DNA from 2 places in the Alcanivorax sp. 97CO-5 genome. Region 2 is predicted to be linked to the other one. Evidence: predicted binding sites of a transcription regulator. Region 2 holds the regulator's gene; the other holds the start of a gene.

Region 1 (14,671 bases), on a different contig from region 2:
TTGCCGCCATGGCTAAGAAAGCGCCCACAGAAACCTTGCGTCAAATCTATACCTACTTTCACGCGGAAGAGCAGCGCCATGCCAATGTCGAAATGGCACTGATGAAACGTTGGGGGATGCTCGAGGGAGAAGGTATTCCCGAACCTAATATCAACTTACGATTGGCGATTGAGTGGCTGGATCGTTACAGCGATGAGATGCCGATTTATGTGTTGGGCACAATGGTGCCGATGCTAGAAATTGCTCTGGATGGTGCCTTGTGTACCTTCCTGCTGGAGACCGTAAAAGACCCGATTTGTCATCAGGCCTTTGAAAAAATCAATGACGACGAATCCCGTCATTTGGGCGTCGGCTTTAGCGTGATGGAAATGCAGGGGCGCGGGAAGACCTTTATTGGTGCCGCCAAAATGCTGGCCCCCTTGCTGAATCCTCGCCTGTTGTTAGGCATGGCCTCCTATCTGCCTTTGCTCAACAAGATGCGCGACAACATTATTGGTATGGGGCTGCCGGAAGAGCGCCTGTATGCCGCGATGGCCAAATTCGAAACAATTGGTGGGCGTACCGAAGATGGCCGTCGTAACCCTTGGTATCAGTTGGTCCGTCACCACGCCAAACTTATGGTAGATCGCAATAAACGTGTTTATCACGTACCCGTGGATGGTCTAGTCAAGTTGACCGGAATGATACCGCCCCGGATGCTGCCTGCTGTGCCTTCCTGGGTGAATGAGCTGACTTATCACCCCACTGCTTGATGTTACCGAAGACCACCATCATGTGCCTGGCAGATGATGGTGGTCTCCTGCTTTTTGATGAGATTTTGTTATGACTGCATCCCCTACTTCCCCTAAAAAGGCCGTTCGCAAATCGGCTTCCCGTCAGCGTTCTTCCTCAACGAAAGAGCCGGCGGTAACAAAAACACCAGTGATAAAACCGGCCTCGGTCCTGATTGTGGGCGCGGGGTTTGCCGGCCTAGGGATGGCCATTCGTCTCAAGCAGGCCGGTATTGAGGATATCGTGATTCTGGAACGAGCCAACGCGGTGGGCGGCACCTGGCGAGACAATCAATACCCTGGGGCCGCTTGCGACGTTCCCTCCAATCTCTATTCGTATTCTTTTGCGCCCAACCCGAACTGGTCACGGAGCTTCTCGGGCAGCGAAGAAATCCTGGGTTATATCCAGCATCTGGTGGCTGAGTTCGAGTTGGAGTCGTACATTCGTTTCGAGAAAAACGTGCAAGAGCTGTCTTTTGATGAAAAGAAAGGCACCTGGACCGCCACGACGGATAAGGGGGAGCAGTTTGCTGGGCGGGCCGCAGTGATGGCTCAGGGGCCCTTGTCGAACTGCAGTTTCCCGGCGATTACTGGTATTGAGGATTTCAAGGGCCACAAGATTCACAGCGCCCGCTGGGATCATGAGTACGATTTTACCGGCAAGAAAGTGGCTGTCATTGGTACCGGTGCCAGCGGTATCCAAATCATTCCCGAACTGGTCAAACAGGCGGCCCACGTGAAGGTGTTTCAGCGCACTCCGGGCTGGGTTCTGCCGCGTCCTGATTTTGTCACTCCGGCCTGGAACAAAGCCCTTTTTCGCAAGTTGCCGGCCAGCCAGCAGGCCATGCGTAATCTTCTCTTCTGGACCCATGAAAGCATGGCGCTGGCGGTAATATGGAACTCGCCGCTGACCCGCGTTGCTGAACGGGTAGCGAAGATGCATCTACGCCGGCAAGTGAAAGACCGCTGGTTGCGTCGTCAGTTGACCCCGGATTTCACCATCGGCTGCAAGCGGGTGTTGGTCTCCAATGATTATTACCCTGCGTTGCAAAAAGACAATGCCAAACTGATTACCTGGCCCATTGCTCGCCTTAGTGAAAAAGGGATTCGTACGGTAGAAGGTATTGAGCATCAGGCCGACTGCATCGTGTTTGCTACGGGCTTCGATGTCAGCCATTCCGGCACGCCTTTCCCCGTTAAAGGGCGTAAGGGTCGGGTGTTGGGTGACGAGTGGCAAGGCGGTGCCCAGGCCTACAAGAGCATTAATGTGTCCGGTTATCCCAATCTCTATATGACCTTTGGGCCTAATTCTGGGCCCGGTCATAATTCCGCCCTGGTGTATATGGAGTCCCAGCTTGATTACGCGGTGAAAGGGGTGCAGAAAATTCTTCAGGAAGACCTGAAGATGCTGGATGTGAAAAAAGATGTTCAGCGTAAGCACAACCAGGCCATGCAGAAACGGCTGGCAAAAACTAACTGGAATTCAGGTTGCAAGAGCTGGTATCTCACCGAAGACGGCTTCAATGCCACCATGTACCCAGGGTTTGCCACTCAGTACGCGGCACAGATGGCCGCTTTTGAAGAGAACGATTACGAAACCGTCTGATGTGAATCAGCTTGGTTTCGCTCGGTAAACGCGGCCCTGCCTGGCAGGTGCCGCGTTTTTTATGCCGCATTGAAAGTTGTTGGATTACCCCTTCCAGGCTCTCTGTACCCTTGGGTCAATTCCCTCTGTGGAACGGTGCTCTGTCCGTGGCCGCCCGGTAGCTGTCATCAAGTCGTCATTTCACTGTCGTGCTGGCTTCATTCCTGCCCTGTAAAACCCTGTGAGCAATCCGTTTGGGGGATCTGCAGATAACAGGGGAAACCGATGAAGAATTTGTATCTGGGAGCTGGTGTCATTCTGGCGGCAACGCTGACGGCCTGTGGTGGCGACAGCAATCAGCCTGACGCGGTTGTGGATGAGGCGGTGCGCACACCGGACAGTATCAAGCTCTCCTATGTCAGTCGCTATTCCACAGGCAGTTTTGATGCCTCCGCTGCAGAAATCCCGGCTTATGATGCGGCAAGCCAGCGTTTGTTCGTAGTGAATGCGGAGCAGGGCGAACTGGATGTGCTGGACCTGAGTGACCCTGAGAGCCCGGTCAAGATCGATGCGATTAGTGTCGCAGGCATTGCGCCGGGCGCGGAAGTGAATAGCGTCGCTGCCAGCCATGGTTTGGTGGCGGTGGCCATTGAGGCGGAGCCGAAAACTGATAATGGCTTTGTGGCGTTGTATCAGGCCAGTGATTTGACCTTGCTGGGCAGCCAGCGGGTTGGCGCCCAGCCAGACATGGTGGCGTTTACCCCGGATGGAACCCGCGTGCTCACCGCCAACGAAGGCGAGCCCAGTGATGATTATCAAACAGACCCTGAGGGCTCTATCAGCATTGTAGATTTCAGTGATCCGTCCAACCCGGTGGTTAGTACTGCAGACTTCACGGCGTATAACGGCCAGGAAGAGAGCCTGCGTAACCAAGGGGTTCGCATTTATGGTCCGGGGGCATCCGCCGCGCAGGATCTGGAGCCGGAGTACATTGCGGTTTCAGCTGATGGCAACACAGCCTGGGTGACCCTGCAGGAAAATAATGCGCTGGCGAAAGTGGATATCGCCACAGCGACGATAACCGACATCGTTTCTCTGGGAGAAATTGATCGCAGCGTAGAAGGTAACGGGATTGATGCCAGCGATGACGATGAAGTTATCAATATCAGGACTTTTGCCGGTGTAGTGGGGCTGTACCTGCCGGACTCGATTCATGGCTATACCGTGAACGGCAAGACCTACCTGGTGACCGCCAACGAAGGGGATGCTCGGGCCTGGGGCGAAGACAATGAGGACTACTGGGGCGAAGAAGCGGATGCAAAGGTGGTGCCGCCGGTCGCTTGTGAGCCGGATGCTAGCCAGGGCTTTGTTGAAGAATTCCGCGTGAAGCATCTGGTGCATAACAGCGGGTTTGCCCGTCGTTGTGGCGATGATTTGCCGCCGCAGCTGAGCGCGTTGGCAGAGGGAGCCCTGTTGGATCCTGCGGTCTTCGGCTATTGCGGTGCCACAGCGGGCGATTCCGGCGATTGCCGTGAAGACGATGTGCTGGGGCGCCTGAACATCACCTGGACGATGGGCTACAAGACGGACGTCGATGGCCAACCGCTGAAATTCATGGCCAATGGTTCGCAGCCTGAAGGAGACGAGGTGGGTACGCATATCATGTACAACACGCTCTACAGCTATGGTGGTCGTTCGTTCTCCATTCGCGATGACAGTGGTGATCTGGTGTTTGATAGCGGCGATGCCATTGAGCAGTTTCTGGCCAGTGATACCTGCAAGTTGGGCTCCGAGCGATCAATCGATTGTGCCGACTATTTCAACAGCGGCCACGATGAAGGCAATGCCATAGACAGCCGCAGTGATGCCAAGGGGCCTGAGCCGGAAGGGCTGACCATCGGTCAGATTGGCGACAAGCATTTCTTGTTCTTGGGGCTGGAGCGCATGGGGGGCGTGCTGGTGTATGACATTACGGATCCGGCGGCGCCGGTCTATCAGGATTATTTGAACAGCCGTGAAACCTGGGATGTGGCTCCGGAAGCGGGCAACCTGGATGGGTATGGGGATCTGGGTCCGGAAGGGTTGGTGTTTATTTCGGCTGCGGATTCTGCCAACGGCAAGGCGCTGCTGGTGGTGGGGAACGAAGTCAGTGGCTCCACCGCCATCTATGAAGTGCAAAGTGTCTTCAGCGAATAAATCACGGCAATAAAATACAAGCCCTATGTGTTGTCAGGCGGCCTGCGGGCCGCCTTTTTGGGGCCGGGGAAATTCGTTTTGCTAAAGCAGCTTAGCGTTTACGGGCGGCTTGTTTGGCCTCAAAGGCTGCCAGTTGTGCCTCGCTGGCGGGTTTCTGGTAGAGCGTTTTCCATTCAGCGAAGGGCATGCCGTAGACGTATTCCCGTGCGCCGTCATAATCCAGTTCCACGCCTTGCTCCGTCGCCGCTTCCATTAGCCACTTAGCCAAACAATTACGGCAGAAATCTGCCTGAATCATCAGGTCGATATTTTGCACGTCTTTGTGTTCATCCAGATGCCGCAGCAGGTGGCGAAACGCAGCGGCTTCCATCTCGGTTTTGCTGGCTTGATCAATATCGGCCATTGGATTCTCCCGGTTCTGAAATCCCTATCTGGTGAGGCCCTTATAGAAGGGGGGGGCATAAAACGGCGGAAACGCCTTGCCGGCATTTCCGCTTTGCTGTTCTTTACGTGCCTTCAGGCCTCAATGCTCTTCAGATAATCATCGTAACTGCCGGTGAAATCACGCACTCCGTCCGGGGTGATTTCCAGAATGCGGGTGGCCAAGGAACTGACGAATTCCCGGTCGTGGCTGACAAAGAACAGTGTGCCTGGGTAGTTCTCCAGCGCTAGGTTGAGCGCTTCGATGGATTCCATGTCCAGATGGTTGGTGGGTTCGTCCAGTAACAATACATTGGGCTGAGTCAGCGTCAGCTTGCCGAACAGCATGCGGCCTTGTTCTCCCCCGGAAATCACCTTCACGGATTTCATTACTTCGTCGTTGGAAAACAGCATGCGGCCAAGCGCTGCACGGACTGCCTGCTCGCCATCGCTGGTCCATTGGGCCATCCAGTCGAACAGGATCATGTCCTGTTCAAAGTCATGGCTGTGGTCTTGAGCGAAGTAACCGAGGTCGGCGGCTTCCGCCCATTTTACGGTGCCGGTATCTGCGGTCAGGTCGCCGGCCAGGCAGCGCAGCAGGGAGGTCTTACCGATGCCGTTAGGGCCGATAATGGCTACCCGTTCGCCGGCCTCTACTTGCAGACTCAGGTCCTGGAACAGGGTCAGGTCATCGTAATGCTTGCCGAGCCCTTCTAGGGTTACCGCTTGGCGGTGTAGTTTTTTGCTTTGTTCAAAACGAATGTAGGGGCTAATGCGGCTGGAGGGTTTTACCTCTTCCAGCTGGATCTTGTCGATTTGCTTGGCCCGGCTGGTGGCCTGTTTGGCCTTGGAGGCATTAGCCGAGAAGCGGCTAACAAAGCTTTGTAGGTCAGCAATTTCTTTTTTCTTCTTGGCGTTATCTGCATACAGCCGATCACGGGCGGCGGTGGCGGCGGTCATATACTCGTCGTAGTTACCGGGGAACAAGCGGAGTTCACCGTAATCGAGATCCGCCATGTGGGTGCATACACTGTTCAGGAAGTGGCGATCGTGGGAGATAATAATCATGGTGCTAGAACGGGCCACCAAAATATCTTCCAGCCAGCGAATAGTATGGATGTCCAAGTGGTTAGTGGGCTCATCAAGCAGCAATACGTCCGGATCGGAGAACAGCGCTTGGGCGAGCAGCACGCGCAGTTTCCAGCCGGGAGCCACTGCTGTCATCGGGCCCGCGTGTTGCTCCTCGGGAATGCCAAGGCCCAACAGCAGATCCCCGGCACGGGCTTCGGCGGTGTAACCGTCCATTTCTGCGAACTGCATCTCCAGCTCCGCCACGCGCATGCCGTCTTCTTCGCTCATTTCCGGCAGGCTGTAGATACGGTCGCGTTCGGCTTTTACCGTGGCCAGCTCGGTATGCCCCATGATCACGGTGTCCAGAACCGTGTATTCTTCGAAGGCGAACTGGTCCTGGCGCAATTTACCAAGGCGATCATTGGAATCCAGCATGACCTGACCATTGCTGGGCTGCAGTTCGCCACCGAGAATCTTCATGAAGGTGGATTTGCCGCAGCCGTTGGCGCCGATTAGGCCGTAACGGTTGCCGTTGCCGAATTTGACGGAAACGTTTTCAAACAGTGGCTTGGCGCCGAACTGCATAGTGATGTTCGCGGTAGAAATCAAAGGACTATCCTGTAACGAGAGAGCGGCGGGGGCACGCCATCGACGGCTGCGGAGTACTCTCAGCAACCGGCGGGGAGAAAGAGGCGGCATTGTACCGGCTTGTCAGGCAAAACACAGTCCCGCCGGGCGGTATGGGTGGGGTGAAGAATTAAGCAAGAAGGCGCGTATTAAGCAGACAAACCAGGAAAGCGAGGGGCCATGACTATAAAATCCACCCTGATCGGGCTCGCCACGGGGTTGCTGGCGCTTTTGGCTGTTGGTTCTTGTAGCAATGATGGCAAGCAAGCGTATCTGCAGCAGCAGGTACGGCAGACCTTGCAGGATAACAACCTGAGCGTTTGGCGGGTGGATACTCTGACCGTGACGGGGCGCAATGAAGAGGGGCATGAGGACCATTCTGCTACCCATTACCTGTTTGATGTGGCTCTGCTGCTGCAGGAGGATCTGCAGCGGGTGCGTTATGCAGATGCAGATACTCGGGAACTGGTGGTGACGGCGGGGGCTCGGGCCGGGGAGCGAGCAGTGTTGCCCGGTGTGGCGAAAATTGAAGGCGAACAGACCGGACTGTTCGATAAGGACGATGTGATCCAGGCGCGGATTAGCCTGCCGCTTACGGACCTTCCTGCTGGCCTGCCGGTCTCCCTGTTGCGGCAGCGCTTCGCCGACTGGCAGCAAATAACCGTGGGTAGCGATGCTTACCAGTCCTTGCTCAATCGGCTGCGACGCTTGCTGCTGGATGAGCAGCGAGCCTTGATCGATGTCTCTGAGCGGTTGCGCCGTGCGCGCCAGCAGCTCTCGGTGCAGGATGAGGAGTTGCGGGAATTGGAAGAACGCGCGCAGCAATCCAGCGAAATGGGAGAGCCCATGGAGCGGGCCAGTGAGGGCATCGAGGCCTTAATGGCGCGGGTGGATCAGTTGCAGGTGGAGCAGTATTCCCAGGAAGAGGCCGTCGAGAAATTGCGAGCGGACTTGGATCATCTGCAAGGCGTTCCCTAAGTCCCGGCTCGTGATCATCAAGGCTTCGATTTATGGGAGGCTATGGGTATCATGGCGGCTTCTTTCCTGTATTGGATTCAGCCATGTTTGAACAAACCATTACCCCCCGCTTTTACGAGACCGATGCTTTTGGCCATGTGAATAATACGGTTGTCACTGGTTGGTTTGAAACCGGTCGTGCGCCGTTGTTTCGGCTTTTCGGTGACGCGGAAAATCCAGCATCAATGCCGTTGATTCTCGCCCGAGTGGAGGTCGATTTTGTCGCTCAGATTTACTATGGCAGTGACGTGATCCTGCGTGCAGCTATTGAGCGCATTGGCAACAGCTCCTTTGTGGTGATTCAGCAGGCATGGCAGAACGGGGCTCTGGTGGCCAGAGGGCGGGCCGTTCAGGTGTATTTTGACCACAAGACGCAGGCCTCAGCGCCGCTGCCCGATGATCTCCGTGACGCTTTAGCCCAGCACGAAGGCGAGCTACCAGAAAACTAATCGTTGCAATAGATAGGGCTTCATGGCGCTTTGAGGTGCTAGCGCTACACTAACGAATCAACATGTATTGCTGAGCGAGAATCAGGATGGCCTACAAGGGACAGGAAAACCTAGAGCACCTCAACCCCCGCAAGGTTGGTGTGCTCATTACAAACCTGGGAACCCCAGATGCGCCGGAAACAGGCGCCCTGCGCCGTTATCTGCGGGAGTTTCTTTCTGATCCCCGAGTGGTGGAGATTCCCCGCTTTATCTGGTTTTTCATCCTTAATCTGGTGATTCTGGTCATTCGCCCTCGTAAGTCTGCGGAAGCCTACAAAAGCGTGTGGACGGAAGAGGGCTCGCCGTTGTTGGTGTACAGCCTTGCCCAAGGGGAAGGTATTCGTCAGCGCTTGCAGAGTAAATATGGCGATGATGTGGTGGTGCGTGTGGCCATGCGTTACGGCAATCCGTCCATTGCCAGCCAGTTGCAGGCGTTTGAGGACGAGGGCATTCGTAAGCTGGTTGTGTTGCCGTTGTATCCGCAATATTCCGGTTCCACCAATGGCTCTACCTTTGATGCCGTGGCCCAGGATTTTATGGGCCGACGCTTGCTGCCTGATCTACGCTTTATTAGCCATTACCCGGATTACCCGCCCTATATTCAAGCCATGGCTGAGCATATTCGTGCCTACCGAGAAAAGAACGGTAGTGCGGACAAGTTAGTATTTAGCTTTCACGGTGTGCCGAAACGCTTTTTGCTCAAGGGCGATCCATATTTCCATGAGTGCCACCAAACATCACAGTTGTTGGCCAAGGCGCTTGGGCTGAGTGATGGCCAGTGGATGACCACGTTCCAGTCCCGCTTTGGCGCAGAAGAGTGGCTGCAGCCCTATACTGATGCCACCATGAAATCCCTCCCCGGTGAAGGCGTGAAATCAGTACAGGTATTCTGCCCAGGCTTTTCTGCGGATTGCCTGGAAACCGTGGAAGAAATTGACCAAGAAAACCGTGAGTATTTTGAAGAAGCTGGCGGTGAGTCTTTTGCTTATATCTCCGCACTTAATGCTGAACCTGCCCACCTGGATGCTCTGGCCCAACTTGTTGAAGATAACCTGCAGGGCTTTCTGCCCTGACAGTCCACCCTAACAGGACTAGCAATGGGGTTGATACCCAAATTGGGGTATGCGATAGGCCGTCTCCTTTTGCTATTTTGTAATAGAGGTTCCCTGCCTTAGTGCGGGACCTCTATTGTGTCTGTTGTCGGGGTAAATGATGTTTAAATCCATTGCTTTCATTCTGATGTTGGCCGCGCAGCTACTGCTGGGTGGCTGTTCGACTACCTACCATGAAAATCTGGTTTCCGATCTTCAGAAGCAGGGGGACAACCCCTATATCGTTGAGCCTGAACTGAAAGATCTGGAGCAAAAGATACGAGCCATTGTCATGGCTGAGCGGTCACTGGCAGAGCCCTACCGCCTCACCTTCGATCCCCGTAATGAGGCGATCATTAGTTACTTTCAGGATCAATTCAGCAAGCAGGAAATGATGAAGACCATCAACTTGGTGCGTGCCGGATATGAAGCGGTGGTGGCTGCTCGGTATCCTAATGTCGGTTTAGAGGCGGGCTGTGCTTTGGTGGATAGTGGTGCTTTTGTGATAAGCAGTAAGGTGGCTGCGGACCAATTTGAATGGAGCTTTATCCATGGTGACTGTGTCGATGGTCTTGCCCATGGGGTCGGCAAGGCGATGGATGAAAAACACAATGCAGTCTTTGTCGGTAAATTTAACCAAGGGGTAATGGTTGAGGGAGTTTTCAACTTACTCCAAGAGGATGGCCGTGAGGTTATTCAGGTGGGGCAAGTCCCCGGCACTATGGAGAGTGCTCGCCTGCTCGTCACTGAAATTCGCAAAACGGGTTTTCAGTGGATTCGGTATGGCGATTTTAATGATAGCGGGGGAATAGATGGTTTTGCGGTAAGCATATGGGCCTTTACCAACACCATGGTCGTGAAGTCTATTGGCGGCGTTGAAAACAGTTTCTTAAGCGGTTTTGCTGCCAAGCAGGAACTGAAACCTTGGAAGAACGGCAAGATATGGAATGTGTGGATTGGTCATTTCATGGATGGGAATCTTAACGGTCCGGGGGCGTGGTCCAATGGAATGGCGCATTTAAGCGTTGGCTATTGGAAGGACGGTAGTCGTCACGGCAAGACCTACGGAGAATACGCCATGTCTGACGATAACAATGAAAGTTATGCGGGTATCTACGTTAATGGCGAGCGTGATGGGGCTTTCAGGGTGCAGAGACGAGCGCTGATCGGAAGTAGAAAAGGTGAATTCATAGAAATTTATGCTAACGGTGAATTGATCGATGATGGCATCGCTAAGAAGCCAAACCATGGCGATACCCTTGGCAAGTTTGTCGCGCTCGCGGGTGGTGCAGCCGTGATTGGGTCATCGGGGATTACAGATTCCGCAAAAGTGGATATTGGCACTGCCTTTGCAACTGATATATTGGCTGGCGGTAATGGTCAGAATATAAATGCAATGCGTCAGAGCATGGCTGGGGGGGCGGGAGCTGGGAGTAACGCTTCGACCGATAGTGACAAAGGTGTGTTCAGCTTTAGTTGCTACGATCCGGGCAATTTCATTTGCGTTGATTATACCCTTTATAGCCGCACTAAAAGTGAGCAATTTAAGGCGCAGTGCTCTCAGGGGAATAATAAGCTAGTTGCTAGTTGTGACAGTTCGACTCGGCAGGCAATTTGCAGCCATCAGAGCCCGGTAGGGAAAACCGATACCCATGACTACCTTTATGGTTCCGAGCCGGAGCAAGTAAAGCAAGCCTGCGTCTCCACGGGTGGACAGTTCAAAATGGTTGAGTGATTGGGTTTTGGTGAAAATGCATATACGTGTAGAGGTGCTGATGTGTTCCGTTTTTCTTGGGTATCGTTTGTTATCTATATTGTTATGGGCCTTTTTTAGGCTGAGTTAGTTTGTGTATTCTCGTGCTTTGGTGATGGCGCCCCTGTTGGGAGCGAAGTCTGGGGCAATATATAAAATTCATTTTTATCATGGTGACGGGCGGCCTAAGCACCAGCTTATGGCAGTGAGCGGCGCCCATAAAGGTAAGCAGATGAAGAAATGTTTTATAATTGCCGGCTTTCTTAGTGTGTGTGGTATGGCAAATGCTGAAACATATAACCTGCATTGCGAGGCGATCGGTTACGCATACAATTATGATAATGAGCAGTTTTTTGAGTCTAGAAAGGTGAGCTTCAATTATAAGACGACACGGGGATGTGTTCTCGATGGTGGGCGATCTTATATCGTAAATGAATGGCAATCTTATTTTAGTAGCGAAGTTCCTGATTACTTCAAATACAGCGTTGGAGTGAATTCAGATTGTGATTGTCATGATGAACCCGCTTCCGGTGTTTCGCGCAAGCATCAGGACTTTAAACGGGATTTCGTGAGGAAGAATTTTTCTGTCTCTCGGATGCGTGGGTTCCAACCGGAAGACAGAACGTTCTAAGCGGTTTTCTTATAGGGCGTTAAGCCTTGGTAGGTCAAAATGGCTGAGGAAGAAAGATGTGCATTTCATCTAGTGCCAAGATATGAGGGTGGCATGAAAAAGAAGTTTGTTATCTTTTTTCTATTTCTTTCGGTATTGAGCGGGTGTGGAACTATCAATGCCGAACGTAAAGCCTACATGACTGACTCCGTTTATGAAAAGGAGCGGTATCTTGGCGGCGATGTTTCTGAGCCTCGGTTCTCTCACTATGACCTGCGCGGCAAATATGATGTTTCCAAAGGATCATTGAAGGTCTATGTCGACCCGCTCGAGGTGTATACCCAGGAAAAAGAGCAGTTTGTCGTTCGTCAAGAGGTAACCTACAAAAGATATGGTCCCTACGGTTATAGCCCTGTTGGGTGTGCCTTTGGTGTGGTGACGGTTTTTCCCCTGCTTTTTGCAATCTTCGATGATAGCTATGCAAGGAACCTTAAGAAAAGTTGTTATAAGGTTTATGAGTGGAGAAAGAAAAATAACGATTTACCGGCGGAGCGTTTGGGAACCGAGGAGGTGGAGATAGTAGAGAGGAATTACACTGATTCTCAGGGGGGCCTCTACCTTCAGATTTATGCCAATGGAAAGCAGGTTAACCGACAGGGGCTGTCTGGGTTTAGTGGAAAAGAAAGGCGTGGCGCATACGTTTGGACGGTGAATGACTGGTTCGATTTCTCTCGATTGGACTCGGGCGCTAAGTTAAGGGTCGATATAACGAACATAAGAGGGTCGAAAACGTTATCCAAATCTATGGTGCTAACGAATGAGGAATCCGAGGCTCTTGTTTTCAACGGTAAATACGATGGCCTGGTTCAGTATTACTATGTGTGCTCAAAATGTAATGCTGATTTGCAAACGAATTATTATTCAGATGCTCAGCGAATTGTCTGGTTTTCTGGAATGTACAAATTCAAGGCTGACCGTGGATCAGACCTAGATCGAGTGGCTAGTTGTCTCGGGGAACGATTCAATACTACCGGAAGCAATGGTTACGTTACGTTGATGCGCGCTAACACGCCGGCGGAAGCTGCTAGAGAATGGCCCATGGCTTATCAGGCGTATGGGCGTGTTCAGCCAAATGGGCGTATTGATAAGCCGGGTATTGAAGATCTGCAGGCCTGCGCACGCTCGAAAAGGTTACAGGTAACGTTTGAGCAATAGCCCGGTTGCCGACGATGTCGGGCCACCGGGCGGGCACTCACTTTGGTGGCGGCTATTGGTTAGTGAGGTGGCGAATTAGCTCGTCGGTAAACTCGCTAGTGCTGGCGCGGCCCCCTAGATCTGGAGTCACTACTTCACCTTGGCCGACCACATGGCGTACCGTACGGCGCAGTTTCTTTGCCTTGTCGTGTTGCTCCATGTAATCAAGCATCATCGCCCCGGCCAGTAAGATGGCCGTGGGGTTGGCGATGCCTTTGCCGGCGATGTCTGGGGCGCTGCCATGCACCGCTTCAAATAGGCCGCCGTGTTCCCCGATGTTGGCCCCTGGGGCCACGCCCAACCCACCGATCAGCCCGGCACACAGGTCGGAGAGAATATCGCCGAATAGGTTGGTGGTGACCAGCACGTCGAAACGGTGTGGGTTCATGGCTAGCTGCATGGCGCAGGCGTCCACAATCATTTCTTCGTGTTCCAGGTTTGGGTAATCCTTGCGCACCTTGCGTGCCACATCTAGAAATAGCCCAGAGGTGGATTTCATGATGTTTGCTTTATGTACCACCGTGACCTTTTTTCGGCCTTGTTTGGTCGCCGTTTCATAAGCAAAGCGCAGTAAGCGTTCGGACTCAGTACGGGTGATACGGCTACGTAGCTCGGCGGTTTCGCCGTCGTCGCTGACGGTTTGCCCCAAACCAGAATAGATGCCTTCGATATTTTCTCGGATGGTCATGATGTCCACATTGTCATAGCGGGACTTCACGCCGGGAATGGAGAGGGCGGGGCGCACATTGGCGAACAGGTCAAAGGTCTTGCGAAGGGTGACGTTAACGGAAGTAAAGCCGCCGCCCACTGGCGTGGTGATGGGGCCTTTTAGGGCTAGGCGATTGCGACGTAGTATGGTGAGAGTCTCTTCGGGTACCAGTTCCAGCCCTTTATCCAGAGCGGTCTGTCCTGCGATGGCATATTCAAACTTGAGCCCGCAATCCAGTGCGTCCAGAACACGCACTGTGGAATCCACGATATCCGGCCCGATTCCGTCCCCGGGAATAACGGTTACGGTGTTCTCGTTCATATTGCCTCCTGATTGCGGTTGGTTAGGGTGAAACCGTAGTGTCCGAGTTTGTGCCGGACTGAGGGGTGGTCCCTATTCTGGCACGCTGGCGGGCAAGATGAAGTCCGACCTAAGTCGTGATGCTCGCGGTGTGAGCTCGGCTCTCGTGTTCAGGCTGGCAACAGCGCTGGCGTGGAGATCCTGCGCTGTTGCCCGGGTGGGCGGGCGCAGGAGGTCGCGCTGTATCGTGCTGCGCCGGACCTGATTGTGGTTCGCTATATTAGCACATCAGCGGTCTGCGCGGGGCCGTAGCGGTAATGACGTTGTCTGGGGTTTGATGCGAAGGGACTAGGGGCTCCAGAACGATGCGCCAAGGGCCTGCCGGGTGTGCATAATAGGCGCCTGAATTAATGCAAGTGGGCAGCCCTGATGTGCTGCCATTGAGGGAGAATGCGTGTGGATGCAGTGGTTTCGATCAAGAACCTGCACAAGACTTATCAATCCGGGTTTCAGGCGCTCAAAGGCGTGGATCTGGATATTCGCGCTGGCGAGATCTTTGCCTTGCTGGGGCCCAATGGTGCGGGCAAAACCACGCTGATCAGTATTATTTGCGGTATTGTTAATCCTTCTTCGGGTACGGTGCGGGCCGCAGGCCATGACATCATTTCCGAATTTCGTGCCGCAAGAAGTGCCATTGGGTTGGTGCCTCAGGAAATTTCCACGGATGCCTTCGAAACAGTTTGGGCAACGGTGAGTTTTAGTCGTGGCCTTTTTGGAAAA
Region 2 (14,671 bases):
TGGTCTCCGGCCCCATGGGTGCCTTTGTAGTGTGGCGGCGCATGGCGTTTTTTGGCGACACCCTGGCCCACGGCGCGCTATTGGGCGCAGCGCTGGCGCTAGCGCTGGATATCAGCCTGTATGTGGCGGTGGTGGCGGTGTGCCTGGGGCTGGCTGCCGCCCTCAGCGGCCTGCAGCGGCAACGGCAACTGGCCGGAGACACCCTGCTTGGCATTGTCGCCCACACCACCCTGGCACTCGGGGTCATCGCCATTAGCCTGCAAACCGGCATCCAGGTGGATCTGTTCGCCTACTTGTTCGGGGATTTGCTCGCCGTAGGCTGGCAGGATGTGACCGGCCTGTGGGTAGGCGCCATGGTCATTCTGATGCTGATGCTGTGGCAGTGGCGGGCACTGCTCAGCATTACCGTCAACGAAGAACTGGCCCAGGTGGAAGGCATCGCAGTACAACGCACCCGGCTATTACTGATGTTGTTGCTGGCCCTGCTGATCGCCGGTGCCATCCGCACCGTGGGCGTGCTGCTGATTACCTCGTTGCTGGTGATTCCCGCCGCCAGCGCCCGCCGTCTGACCCATACGCCAGCACAGATGGCTGCGGTGGCCAGCGTGCTGGGCACCTTGTCGGTGCTGGTCGGGTTGGCGGTAAGTTGGTACGCCAACACGCCGGTGGGTCCATCCATCGTGGTGGCCGCCAGCAGCTTGTTTGTGCTGACGCTGTTGCGCAGGGGGTCATGACAAGCCTCTTTGGTAGGAGCACCTCTTAAGGTGCGAACCAGACCCTCGCCGAGCAATCGGATATCGGCCTGAACCTGTCGCACCCTGGCATGACTGATGGGCCTTCAGGTTGATGCCGTGCTGAGCAAGATTCATGCCCCTGAATGAGAATGCCTACAGCGGCGTAGTAGAAGGGTTTTTCCGGAGTTTGAATGAGTGTGACCCTCAACCAACGTATCTGGATGCTGGCCTGGCCGTTGTTATTGTCCAATTTGACCGCCCCGTTGCTGGGACTTATGGATACGGCGGTGGTAGGCCATCTGGCGCATCCTCGCTACCTGGCGGCGGTGGCGTTGGGCAGCAATTTCTTCATGTTCTTGTATTTTTCATTCAACTTCCTGCGCATGGGTACCACCGGCTTTGCTTCTCAAGCGCAGGGAGGCAAGCGGGACACCCGTGTGGTGTTACTGCGTGGCTTGCTGCTATCGACCCTGCTCGGGTTTGCCCTGATTCTGTTGTCACCGCTGCTGCGCGATGCGGGCCTGTGGCTACTGGGCGGCAGTGATGCGGTGCAGGGGCTGGCGCGGGATTACATCAACATCCGCATTCTCGGTGCTCCTGCCGCGCTGGCCAATTTTGCCCTTATTGGCTTTGCCATCGGCACCCACAACACCCGCGTGCCCTTAAAAATGACGGTGTTGATGCACAGTACCAATGCGTTGCTGGATATATTGCTGGTACAGGTCTGGAATCTGGATGTCCGTGGTGTGGCCATTGCGAGCGCCTGCGCAGAATATGTGGGCTTGGCCGGTGGTCTGTTCTGGCTGCGCGCTGCCCTGCGACCGCCCGCGCATAGGGAAACCGTGTGGCAGCCTGTGGCTATGTGGGCACTGATGGCCGTGAACCGGGATATTTTTATTCGTAGCTTGGCGCTGCTGACGTGTTTCTTTTTCTTCACCGCCCAAGGCGCACGGCTCGGCGATGCTACGCTAGCGGCCAATGCGGTACTGATTACCTTTCTACTAATCCTGAGTAACCTGCTGGACGGGTTTGCCAATGCTGCGGAAGCGTTGGTGGGGGAAGCTCAGGGCAGGCAGGATCACCAAGCCTTTGCAGACGCCGTGGCGGCTACCGGCCGCTGGACCATCGGCTGTGCGCTGGTGGGCCTGCTGGGGTTCTGCTTAGGCGGCGCACCGTTGATTGGTTTACTCACCGACCTGCAATCGATCCGTGACACGGCCATCGAGTATCTGCCTTGGGTATTATTGCTGCCCGTTACCGCTAGCGCCGGATTTTGGTTGGATGGGATCTTTGTCGGCGCCACCAGGGGTACCGCCATGCGCAACACCATGCTGGCGTCAGTGGGGGTCTTCTTTATGCTTTGGGTATGCTCCCGTGGCTGGGATAACCATGGCCTGTGGTTAACCATGAATGGCTTCATGGCAGCCCGGGGAGTATTCATGGCCTGGGTGTTATGGGGTCGACGTCGCCATCATGCATGATCTCAGCGTTTAGTTCACACCGGCTAGGTTTGTTCAAATACATGCGCTGGTCAGCAGAGTACAGCAATGCATCCACGTCTTCGAAATGATCCGGCCCCGTCTGCACCACGCCCATGCTAATACTGACCTCTGGCAATCGCTCCGCCAGCAGTCGTCGAGTCCGTTGGCAATAGGCAAGTTCCGCTTGCTCTTCAGTGCTGTTGGCCAACACTACGCAGAACTCATCGCCACCATAGCGCACACAAGTATCTTCACCTCGGGCGGTTTCTTTTAGCACCTTGCCAAGCTCAACAAGGACTCGATCACCATAGGCATGACCGCGCCGATCATTGATTTCTTTGAAGGCGTCCACGTCCACGAAAATCAGCGCTACTGGTTCTCTGCGGCGTTGAGCGGCCTTCACCGTTCGGTGCAGGACTTCGTTAAGGTAACGGCGGGTTGTCAGGCCGGTGAGGGCATCGATACGTAATTGGCCATTACGCATGGCAACCGTTTCTTCCAGTGCCCGCGCATATTCTTCGGTACGATCCTTTGCCGTTTCGATTTCCGACACTAAGCTTAAGATATATGTTTCAAACACCAAGGTGACGTCAAAGTAAATTAGCTTGTCCAGCGCCTTCAAGGCGCGGTCTCGCTCTGCACTGGCATCAATGGCTTCGGTAATGTTTTTTACCAGCAACCGGTGCAGCAAATGCACTGCGGAAAGGTAGAATTTTGGCTCAACGCCAATTCGCTTGTGCACCAAGCCAATTCGCAGGCGGTTGTTGGTGTATTCTAAGTCGTAGACGCCGGAAAATAGGTCCAGAATGTAATGACGCTGGGCGTTCACCAGTCGCTCTAAAGTATCGACATCCCCAATCAGCGCAGCAATATCCGGGTTGCTGGTTTGAATGCCATAGAATATCTCAACGATATCATCGAGGCGGCTCTCCACATGGGGTCGGCACTGTAGCAGCGCGTCCACATCATCATCATTGAAATCCAGCAGACGCTTTCGAGCATCGATATCCATCTCGGTGATTCGCATCTGCTCAAGCAGCGTTTTCATGGTTGAATGCATGCCGTCCCCTCTGGCCTCAACGGGCCTCCTGGCCCATGCAAACTTACTAGTACCCTTAATCATACCCTCGGCATGGTGATCGCCATAGCGTCAAGCGAGATAGAATCACGGTGGGGGACCAATGGTCAGAATCAGAATCGGAAGGTAGAGCTTGAGATAGAGTCAAAGCAAGGGGGGGCTAGGCCGGGCTCTGGCTCCCGGCTAGGCAAGATCATCTTTTCAGGGCGCCATCACGGTCAAGCTTACTTACCACGCTCTTGGCGTAGCCCTCGGCACCGCTTTTCAGACTGTAGGGACTCATGCTGCGAGATTGAGCTTGCCACACGGGCTTCGCCGTTTTGACGCTGTAAAGCTGGGTTTGCAGGTAATAGTCAGTGGCGCTCTGATAATAACCTGGCTGGTACAGCGCGCGATGGCTGTAGCTTACATAGGGGCCATAGCCAAGATACATGGGCGCCGAAGCCATAGGCAGGTAATCCACCGTGGGCGGCATGTATTCGTCACGCTCTTGGCTCTTTAATAGTGTCACCACCATGACCCCATCGGCGTCGCTATCTTTTACAGCCTGCTCAACCTTGCTTCGAAAATCCGCTGCCTGCCGGTTAGTTGCCGGCAACGTGGTGCTGCCTAAGGTGGTCTCCACCTTGCGCTTGGCCAGGCTCTTCTTTACTTGCTGTTCTACAGCAGCAGAGGCCACTGGGTTTTCTGACAGCACCAGCACATACAGGTGGGCAAAGCTCGGCCGTGGTTCGTCGGTTTTGGTTTGCCAGGTGGAATTGGTTTCGGTGGTGGTGGCGCAGGCCGCCAGCAATAGGAGCGAGCAGAATGCAAAAACACGTTGAGCCATCAACATATACCGTCCTTGAAGCAAATGGATTGGAGAGCGTTTGGCTACTGAGGCTCTCGGTTCAGGCCAGGGTCTTTGCCTGAGCGCGGCGGGTTGTGACGTTCCGCCTTTAGGGCCTGTGTCCTTTGGGTGCACGCGAGCTACAAGAGCTCCTTACGTGCGTAATCCAGCATGTAGCCTTAGGTTGCGCGCAAAGAGCAGAGTAAGGGGGCAGCGTTTACTTTTTGCCACCGGGCATGATGAATTTCATTAAAGTCATAAACCACATAAGCTGGCCCGGATCGCCTTCGATCTTGATATTACCGGCCTGCATGCCTTCCATGAACGCCATCTGGTTTTTGCCCGCTTCCTGCAAGGTGCGGAAGGCATAGCCTGCGTCTTTGAAATTTAGGGTTACCGTGGGCTTGCCGTGAATACCCGCCTTGGACACGACCTTGCCTGGCATGAAATGAAAACTGCGCGCCGGCTTGCCCGCGAAGGTGCGCCACTGCATCACCACATTGCGGTTCTCCAGCTGCTTTTGAAAGCCTGTGTTACGCCACGCCAACCAGCGTAACCGCCAACCAAGAACCAGCAATACCAGTGCAAATTTCATGAGAAATCCTTGTCTGTCAGGGGCAAGCGTCAAACTGCAATACGGAAATAGGCCATGCAAGCCAATGACTTCTATGGCTGTTCCATAGTGTAGCGCGGGGCAAGAGAATTCGTCTCGCTTACTTATCCCGCCCGCGCCCTGTCGCTAACAGCTTGTGGCTGTTACGGCATTATTGCCGGTAGTTCCTTGTTGAGCTTCATTTTCTCTTTGACCGCTTCACCGGTGAGCGCATAACCCAACAGGCTGCCATCCTTGCTACGGAACAGAGCCTGCACGGTATTACCCTCGGCTTCCACTTCCCAGGCGCCTTCGCTGCCTTCTGCAGCAGGGCATACCACTACTGGGCATGCCGGGGTTTTAATGGTTACCGGCATGACGCCGTAGCTGACTTCAGTGGTCTCACCCGCGAGGGTTTTTGCCAAGGCACGGGCAGACGCCATTAACGGTAGAACGTAGGGAAGCACATGGCCCTGCACCTCAGCGCAATCGCCCAGCGCATAGATATGCTCCGCGCTGGTACGCAGGCTCTTGTCGGTCAGGATGCCGCGATTGGTATCCAGCCCTGCTTCCTTGGCCAGGCTGATACGCGGGCGTAGACCGATAGCCGATAACACTACGTCGGACTCCAGTTGGCTACCATCGGACAATTCGGTCACCAACTGGCCGTTATCGCCATGATGTACCGCCTTGGCCAATGGGCCAAAGTGGAACTGCACGCCCAGATCCGCCAGCCCACGGCCCACCGCCTCTGAGGCTTGCTCAGGCAGTAGCAATGGTAGGCAACGGCCCATGGGCTCAACCAAAGATACCTTGAATCCGCCGTTGGATAAGTCGTTGGCGAATTCACAGCCGATCAGACCGCCGCCGAGGATGGTCACGGTCTTCTTGCCTTCCACGGCTGCTCGGAACTTACCGTAGTCCATTAGATCGTTGACGGAAAACACTTCGCCCACTGCATCGCCTTCCAGCGGCGGTGTCCAGGTGTCGGCACCCAGCGCCAGTACCAGTTTACTGTAGTCCAGGTGGTCATCGGGCAGCAGTACGCGCTTGTTAGCGGCATCAATGCCGGCTACATGCACGCCAGTGCGAACGTCAACATTAAGTTGCTCAGCCACTTTTTCCGGGGTGGCCATGCACAGGTCATCGGCGGTTTTCCCCTTGCTGAAGCCGGCAGACAACATAGGCTTGGAATAGTTACGACCGTCGTCTGCGGTGAGCATGACGATGGGGGTTTCTTTGTCCAGCTTGCGGAATTCCTTGACGGTGTTGAAACCGGCCAAGCCGGTGCCGACGATGACAATAGGATGCATGAGTAATCCTTAACAATTAATGGACAGGCGGAGTGACTGAGGTAGTGGTTTAAATTTCTACCATTTCAAAGTCGTCCTTGCCCACGCCGCAATCGGGGCAGACCCAATCTTCCGGCACGTTGTTCCAGGCGGTACCCGGCTCAATACCCTCATCGGGCAGACCTTCGGCTTCGTCATAGATGAAACCACACACTACACATTCCCACTTCTTCATTGTGAACCTCGTCAGGTAAAGTAAGCTCTTACTTACTGTGCTACATACAGGGCGTTCTCAGGGGGCGTTAACCTATCGGCGTAAGGCAAAAAAATCAATGCCAGCCGGCACCGTCTTACATAAGCTCAAGGTTGCTGTTCTCTGATTCCTGAAGCACTAGGGCGCCGCTTGCTCTACCGTAAGACATGGGCCATAGTCCTGCCGCCCGCGATAGTGCGCGATATCATGAGAGAGCCATGTTGCCTGCCGCCCTGCACCCCGATAGCCTTTGGCGCCCACTGGAACAGCTGGTACTGCCCCCGATTATTCGGGACTGGATGGCTGATCCAGACTCTCTGACACGGCGTCTCAAGCGCTACGGCCACTTCAGTGTGGTTCCCGGCCTACATGCTATTGCCTTGCCTCGAGCCGATGAACGGAGGCTGTTATCGCTGCCGGTAAGGCGCGCTGCATTGATCCGTGAAGTGACACTGCACCTGGATGATACCCCGGTGGTTGCTGCCCGCAGTGTGCTGCCGCTCACTAGCCTTGCCGGTGCAAACCGCTCCCTGGGGCACATGGGTAGCCGCTCCCTTGGCCTTGAACTGTATAACCGCCCGATCTGCCAGCGGGATCAGGTGTGGGCCCGACTCGCTTCGACTGACCAACATCATTCGCTATGCTGGGGTCGCCAATCGCGCTTTATCAAACGCGGCGCGCCCCTGCTGGTGGCGGAGTATTTTCTGCCCGCGCTGTGGGAGAAGCTGCACGTCGCACGTTGTGTGCAAGCGTCGTGGCTACACGACAAAGCTTATCTCTATGCATCTATTAGGGGAGAGCCAACGGACGCGGTGCGGTTGTCGCGTTTTTAATTGGTTATCCTCCTGGCTCGAGTCTTGAAACTTGTCGCTTGTCGTTTGAAACTCATCTTCGCCCTGACAACTCGGATGCCCCATGTTTGCCTTTGTTGAACAGCGTTACCCGACTCTCTGGCCCTACATTCAGTTAATGCGCCTTGATCGCCCCATCGGCACGCTGTTGCTGCTATGGCCCACGCTGTGGGCGGTATGGATTGCTGGGGCCGGTACGCCGAGCCTGACCGTTATTGTGGTTTTCTTTCTGGGCGTGGTGATCATGCGGGCGGCGGGGTGTGTGATTAATGACTTTGCCGATCGGAATTTCGATGGCGACGTAGAACGTACTCAGGGACGTCCGCTGGCCACCGGTGCACTCAGCGCCAAACAGGCTCTGGCCCTGTTTGGCGGCTTAGGTCTATTGGCTTTTGGGCTAGTGCTGTTTCTCAATGAGCTGACCTTTTGGCTGTCTTTCGGCGGCTTGGGCCTTGCAGTGCTTTATCCCTTTACCAAGCGTTTCACTTTTATGCCGCAGCTTTTCTTGGGCGCTGCCTTCAGCTGGGCCATCCCCATGGCGTTTGCCGCTGAAACCGGTGAAGTGCCGGAAATCGCTTGGCTGCTGTACGTGGCCAATGTGCTGTGGACGGTGGCCTACGACACTGAATACGCTATGTGTGACCGTGAAGATGACCTGAAACTAGGCATCAAAAGCACCGCCATCCTGTTTGGCGATGCCGACCGCCTGATGATCGCCATCCTTCAAGCCCTGACACTATTGGCATTGATTATGGTCGGCCACCGGCTGGGTTTTTCCTGGCCCTGGTACGCTGGTTTGGTTGGAATGAGCCTTAGCTTTGCCTTTCAGCACAGCTTGATCCGCTACCGTGAACGCTGGCCCAGCTTTCACGCATTTCTGAATAATCATTGGGCCGGAGCATGCGTGTTTATCGGGTTGTATTTTCAGTATTTTTGAATCGCTACAAGTCCCCTATAGCGGGGGTGTCTTAGAGTGCCACCTAATGGTGTTCGGCGCCGCGATTCAAGGGGGACGAAAGGGATAATTCGGTCCACCTGAGCGGCTAATCGAGGGCATATTATTACCGTATCTTAAGGCCTGGCGTGTGTTGTCGTTTGTGGCTTGGGGCTGTCGCCAGATGGTTGCAGGCCTTCCGTTCGTCTTAACCTGCGTTGTTGCGTGGCGGGGCTCTATCTGTCATACACATGTCATAAAAAAGCAATCTAATAGATAACATCCCGAGCGGCACACGCCACTCACAAGACAGGCAAGGAAGGAAGCCATGTCCCGAAACCGTATATTGATTGTTGATGACGAGCCCGCTATTCGTGAGATGGTCGCCGTCGCCCTTGAACTGGCCGATTTCGATGTGCTGGAGGCAGAGAATGCCCAACGTGGCCATGAGATCATCGTCGATGAGCGCCCGGATCTGGTGCTGCTGGATTGGATGCTGCCGTCGGTCACGGGTATCGAACTGGCCCGCCGGCTGAAGCGTGATGAGACTACCAACGAGGTGCCCATCATCATGCTCACTGCGAAAAGCGAAGAAGATAACAAGATTCAAGGGCTGGACGTTGGCGCCGATGATTACATCACCAAACCCTTCTCCACTCGTGAACTAATCTCCCGCATTAAAGCCGTGCTGCGGCGCGCGTCTAGTGTCGCGGCGGAAAAGGCCATTGAAGTAGAAGGTCTGTGCCTGGACCCGGTGAGTCACCGCATTAGCGCCAACGATTCTCCCGTGGACATGGGGCCCACCGAATACAGGCTGTTGGAATTTTTCATGAGCCACCAAGAGCGGGCCTATTCGCGCACCCAGCTACTGGACCAAGTATGGGGTGCTAACGTCTATGTGGAAGACCGTACCATCGACGTGCATATCCGCCGTCTGCGTAAGGCGCTGGCTCCCTTCGGCTACGATCGTTTTATTCAGACCGTGCGCGGTACCGGCTACCGGTTTTCAGTGAAATCGGCCAAGGCAGGTTGAGACGGCAGGCATGCGGCTGCCTATACTAGGCAGCGCCGTCGCCCCCCCCCGATACCGGCTAACGAGCAAAGTAATTGCGGTGGAATACCCATGAAAGCCAGCTTGGCCAAGGAAGTTAATCGCATTGCCGGCCTGATATTTCTGGCCGCTCTGGCTGCCCTGGCAGTGGGCCACACTTGGCCACTGCTGGTAGGGCTGGGGGGCTATATTATTTGGAGCACCCGGCAACTGTTCGCCCTGTACAGCTGGCTGGTGCGCGACGATCATACCGAGCCACCAGACAGTATCGGGCTGTGGGGTGAGTTTTATACCCGCCTTGAGCACTTGTTCCAAAAAGAACGTCGCGCCCAGGAAAACCTGCAAGGCATCATCCACCGCGCCCAACAGTCAGTGAACGCCCTTGACGATGTAGTCATCCTCATCGACCAACACGGTTATCTGGAATATTGGAACCATGCCGCCGAACGTGCCATGGGCTTTAATGCGAGCCAAGATCTGGGCCAGCCACTGACAAACCTGATCCGCCATCCTCGGTTTACCGGTTATCTAAGCAAAGGGGATTTTCAGGACCCGCTGGAAATCCCTTCACCGGTGAATGACAACCGTATCCTGCAGTTCCGCGTAACTGAGTTTGGTATCGGCGAACAATTATTGATTGCTCGTGACGTTACGCGGCTGCATCACTTGGAACAAATGCGCAAAGATTTTGTAGCCAATGTGAGCCATGAATTAAAGACGCCGCTTACCGTGCTCAAAGGCTACCTGGAAACCCTGCTCGATACCCTCCCGGAAGAACAGGCCCGTCTGCGTCGCGCATTGATGCAAATGGACAATCAATCCAACCGCATGGAAGCCCTAGTCGCCGATTTGTTATTACTGGCCCGATTAGAAGGAACGGAAGCTGACAGTGTACGTCAGGCGGTACCCGTTCATGGCATGCTTAATCGGATGAAAGAAAATGCGTTGGCTATAGGCAGCGACAAGGATCACCAGATCGAGCTGGATGTTCCTCTCGACGCACGCTTGATCGCCAATCCGGCTGAACTGGAAAGTGCCTTCGGCAATCTGATTACCAATGCAGTGAAATATACGCCGGCCAACGGCACCATCCGTATCCGTTGGTGGCAAGATTCTTGCGGCGCGCACTTTTCTGTCACAGACAACGGGATTGGCATCGACCCCGCCCACATCCCGCGCTTAACGGAACGTTTTTACCGGCCAGACAATAGCCGCGTTACAGAAACCGGGGGCACCGGCCTGGGCCTCGCCATCGTTAAACACGTAATGATTCGCCATGATGGGCGCTTGGAAATCGTCAGCGAACTGAGCAAGGGCAGCACCTTTACCTGTCATTTCCCGGCGGAGCGGCTGGTTAGCAAGCCAACGGCAGTGGCGGGTTGAATTTCAGGTTCAAGAGGTGTGTTTCTAGCCGGCTGTTGAAATCTCTTTTGTCAGGACGTTCTCAACATTATTGTTTTCGAGAATGGTATGTTTTGGCTTCGGTTTTTTTGCTTTATAAAAAGGAGCAAGACCCCTTTGTCATTCCCCGGTGACAACGCCCCTGATCTTGGGGATTCTTCGTTTGTGTCAGATGTCGGCAAAGTTCTGCCCGCCCTTTAGCCAGCGACGTAACAGGGGGTCGATCCACTGTGGGTAGTCTTGCATTAGTTTGTTGGCGATCTCTTTGGCGGGCTCCATTAACGCTTCATCACGAACCAGATCGGCGATGCGAAAGGCCAGGTCGCCGGTCTGGCGAGTGCCCAGCCATTCGCCGGGTCCACGTAGTTTCAAATCTTCTTCGGCAATAACAAAACCGTCGGTGGTATCGCGCATTACCGCCAGGCGTCGCTTGCCAGTATGCGATAGAGGGTTTTTGTATAGCAGTAAACAGTAGCTTTGCTCGGCTCCACGGCCTACGCGACCGCGTAACTGGTGTAACTGCGCGAGGCCCAACCGTTCGGCGTTTTCCATTACCATGAGGGTGGCGTTGGGTACATCCACGCCCACTTCGATGACGGTGGTGGCAATCAGCAATTGCGCTTCTCCCCGCGAAAAACGTGCCATACGCTCGGCTTTTTCTTTCGCCTTCATGCGCCCGTGTACCAGCTCCACCTTCAGCTCCGGCAAGGCGATCTGTAATTCCGCAAATGTTGCTTCCGCTGCCTGAGCCTGCAGTTCTTCAGACTCCTCAATTAAAGTGCAGACCCAGTAGGCCTGAGTGTTTTTCTTTTTAGCAGAGGGACGGCAGGCATCGTTAATGCGTTCGATTACTTGGGGGCGTCGGCTCTCGGGAAGCACCAAGGTGTCGATGGGCTTGCGGCCCGGTGGCATTTCGTCGATCACGGATGTGTCCAGATCGCTATAGACGCTCATGGCCAGGGTGCGGGGAATGGGCGTGGCGGTGAGGACTAATTGGTGGGGAACCTGAATGCCATGGGCGTTATCCTCGCGCCCTTTTTCACGCAGGGCCAGCCGCTGCTGCACACCGAAGCGGTGCTGCTCATCAATGATGGTGAGCCCAAGGCGATGGAACTGTACGGCCTCCTGAAACAAAGCATGGGTGCCGACCACGATGTGCGCACTGCCATCGGCTAGCGCTGCGTTGGTTTCCCGGCGGGCTTTTACGCCGAGGCTGCCCGCCAGCCAGTGTACTTTTATACCCAGTGGCGCCAGCCAGTGGTGGAAGTTTTCTCGATGCTGTTCCGCCAGCAGCTCCGTAGGTGCCATTAACGCGACCTGATAGCCGGACTCAATGGCGGCAAGGGCGGCGGCGGCGGCTACCAGGGTTTTGCCTGAGCCCACATCGCCTTGTACCAGACGTAACATGGGGTGGGCTTGTTTCATGTCGCCCATCAGCTCACCGATGACTCGTTTTTGGGCGCCAGTGAGGTTAAAGGGTAGGCTGTCCTGTAGTTTTTCAAACAGTGTCTGCCCGCCAAGGCGCGGGGCATGGAAGGCTTTCTGTCCGGCGCGTTTTTGCAGCATGCCTAATTGGTGAGCCACCATTTCTTCCATCACCAGCCGTTTTACTGCCGGATGTTTGCCTTCCAGCAGTAAGTTCACCGGGTCATCTGGTCGTGGATTATGCAGTTTGCTCAAGGCGTCGGCTAAGCTGGGCAGGCCGCTCTGATCCAGCAGTTGGGCAGGAATCAGCTCTTGGGGAGGGTGCGCCTGTAGGTATTTCAGGGCCTGCCCGGTGAGGTTGCGCAGGGTTTTCTGACTGACACCGTCGGTGGTGGGGTAGACCGGGGTCAATGCTTTTTCCAGTGGCGGCAGGCCGCTGTCAGCATAATCTAGCTGGTATTCTGGATGATAAAATTCCAGCCCGGCGGAACCAGGACGGGGCTCGCCATAGACGCGAATAGTCCGCCCGCGCTCTAGGGTGTTCTTCTGTGCTGCGCTGAAATGGTAGAAACGCAGCGTCACCATGCCGGTGCCGTCAGCCACTTTGCAAAGCAGGGAGCGACGTCGGCCAAATATCACATCGGCGGCCATTACTTGACCCTCGATGACCACGCCGGTTTCCGGGCGCAGGCTGCCGATGGGGGAAATGCGAGTGCGGTCTTCGTAACGGAACGGTAGGTGGAAGAGCAGATCTTCTAGGTTATGCAGGCCCAGCTTGGCCAGTTTTTCCGCAGCGGCGGGGCCGACGCCCTTGAGGCGGCTCAGGGGTAGGCTGGAGAGGGAGTCACCGGCCATGATGTTAGGTCGCCATAACCGCACCTGTTGAGGTGCAGAGGGTGCTTGGAGGCGTGCCGGCAAGTCGGTTCGCATCGCTACAGGAGCTCTTACAGGGAAAAACCGGCCTGTTCATCGTTGTTATCCTGACAATCCTTCCTTGGGTACGGCCTGTCGCAATACTTCGATTGCTTTGGGGCGTGGGAAGCTATCGCGCCAAACTAGCGCGATGGTCCGCGAGGGCACTGGTTCTTCAAATGGACGAACCGCAAAAGTGTGCTTGTCGTATCCATGTTGGTGCAAGGCAGAATTGGGCAGCACGGTGATGCCCAGGCCGCCCGCGACCATATGCCGCAAAGTCTCTAGCGAGCCGCCTTCGATTTGCACCAGGTTGCGTTGGTGTTGAGAATCGATGGCGGGACACAGTTCCAGTACTTGGTCGCGGAAACAGTGGCCTTCACCGAGCAATAGCAGAGTCTCGCTAAGCAGCTGTTCAGGTGCAATTTTCTTTTGCTTGGTCCAGGGGTGGTCTGCCGGTAGCAATACCGAAAAAGACTCCTCGTACATGCGCGCACGCACCAAACCACCACCGGAGAATGGCAGGGCAACGATGATGGCGTCCAGCTCGCCGTGCTCTAACTTGCGCCGCAATACGTGGGTGTAATTCTCTTCGATAAATAGCGGCATTTCCGCTGCGGCTTTGCGGACCCGCGGCACCATGGTGGGAAAGAGATATGGGGCAACGGTAAAGATTGCGCCAACCCGCAGCGGTGAGCCAAGCTGATCGCGCTGGCTCATTGCCATCTGGGAAAGTAGGTCCGCCTGCTCCAGCACGCGCTGGGCTTGCGCGATAATGGGTTCGGCCTGAGGCGTAACCACCACTTCCCGGGGGCGGCGCTCGAACAGTGGCATGCCCAGCTGCTCTTCCAGTTTTTTAATGGCAGCACTCAGGGTTGGCTGGCTTACGTTGCAGGCTTGGGCCGCGTGGCCAAAGTGGCGTTCCCGGGCTAAGGCGACCAGATAGCGAAGTTCTGTTAATGTCATGGCATTGATACGCTTATTCGATTGAATACCATTGTGCATATTAACGGCGTCGTACGCTAGGTGCCGGATGACTAACGTAAGAACAGCCTGCGTTCGCCATCCGGCATCGGGTTACTGGCGGTACGCAAGGAGCCTTCATGTCTCATATTTTGATTGCCGGTCTGGGTGACCTAGGCAGCGGCTTGGCCAAACAATTAATCGTAGACGGGCATCGCATCAGTGCCATTCGCCGCGGTGAACAGGCGCCGGGTGGAGTGGAATTGTATAGCCAAGATTTGACTGTAGGGGTGGCCATGCTACCGCCGGATCCGGTGGATTTACTTGTCATCATCATGACTCCGAGCGAGTACAGTGAAGAAGGGTATTTGCAGGCCTATGTACGGGCGCCGCTAATGTTATTGGATGCTCTGGAAGGCCAGCAGCCGCTGTCCCCGGTAGTGTTTGTCTCCAGTAGCGCGGTGTTTGGCGACGTGGAAGGGGTGGTCAATGAGCTAACCCCTCCTCGTCCGAGCCGCTATAACGGCAAGGTGCTGCTCGCGGCGGAAGAGGAAATTAGCACTCGTAGTCTGAGTACTGTGGTGCGCTTTACCGGTATTTACGGGCCGGGACGATATCGGCAGATCGACAAGGCAGCCAGATTGGCCCGTGGCGAAGAAAGTCTACCTGCCCCCCAGTGGACCAATCGGATCCACCGTGACGATTGCGTGGGGCTACTGCGTAGCGTGGTGCTAGGCTGGCTGGGTGGCCATGAAATGCCACCGTTGGTGATTGGCACCGATGCGGTGGGCGGCCGTAATCTGGATGTATTGGAATGGTTGGCAGACCAGCAAGGGTTGACCTTGGCGGTGCCGGATGAACCGGCAGTGGGCAAG

The links. The regulator PhoB, encoded in region 2, activates phosphate uptake and scavenging genes when phosphate is short. The targets are predictions, from matches to a motif close to TGTCATANNNNTGTCANA.
Region 1: the regulator PhoB is predicted to act here: its motif matches at 2,539-2,556, upstream of Y017_RS03405 (choice-of-anchor I family protein).

Annotation. Positions count from the first base shown of each region.
Region 1 is NZ_KI965879.1:1,874-16,544, reverse strand. Features, by position in the region: gene Y017_RS03415 (reductase) at 1-752, shown strand, start outside; gene Y017_RS03410 (NAD(P)/FAD-dependent oxidoreductase) at 823-2,376, shown strand; gene Y017_RS03405 (choice-of-anchor I family protein) at 2,641-4,551, shown strand; gene Y017_RS03400 (DUF1244 domain-containing protein) at 4,643-4,954, opposite strand; gene Y017_RS03395 (ABC-F family ATPase) at 5,068-6,651, opposite strand; gene Y017_RS03390 (hypothetical protein) at 6,850-7,647, shown strand; gene Y017_RS03385 (thioesterase family protein) at 7,731-8,135, shown strand; gene hemH (ferrochelatase) at 8,222-9,247, shown strand; gene Y017_RS03375 (hypothetical protein) at 9,384-11,000, shown strand; gene Y017_RS03370 (hypothetical protein) at 11,113-11,649, shown strand; gene Y017_RS03365 (hypothetical protein) at 11,743-12,843, shown strand; gene Y017_RS03360 (isocitrate dehydrogenase) at 12,896-13,912, opposite strand; gene Y017_RS03355 (ABC transporter ATP-binding protein) at 14,342-14,671, shown strand, end outside.
Region 2 is NZ_KI965907.1:35,650-50,320, reverse strand. Features, by position in the region: gene znuB (zinc ABC transporter permease subunit ZnuB) at 1-734, shown strand, start outside; gene Y017_RS13640 (MATE family efflux transporter) at 926-2,215, shown strand; gene Y017_RS13635 (GGDEF domain-containing protein) at 2,172-3,275, opposite strand; gene Y017_RS13630 (hypothetical protein) at 3,487-4,128, opposite strand; gene Y017_RS13625 (hypothetical protein) at 4,340-4,717, opposite strand; gene Y017_RS13620 (rubredoxin--NAD(+) reductase) at 4,879-6,027, opposite strand; gene rd (rubredoxin) at 6,077-6,241, opposite strand; gene Y017_RS13610 (chorismate lyase) at 6,478-7,092, shown strand; gene ubiA (4-hydroxybenzoate octaprenyltransferase) at 7,175-8,047, shown strand; gene phoB (phosphate regulon transcriptional regulator PhoB) at 8,373-9,077, shown strand; gene phoR (phosphate regulon sensor histidine kinase PhoR) at 9,168-10,478, shown strand; gene recG (ATP-dependent DNA helicase RecG) at 10,665-12,776, opposite strand; gene Y017_RS13585 (hydrogen peroxide-inducible genes activator) at 12,897-13,799, opposite strand; gene Y017_RS13580 (NAD-dependent epimerase/dehydratase family protein) at 13,937-14,671, shown strand, end outside.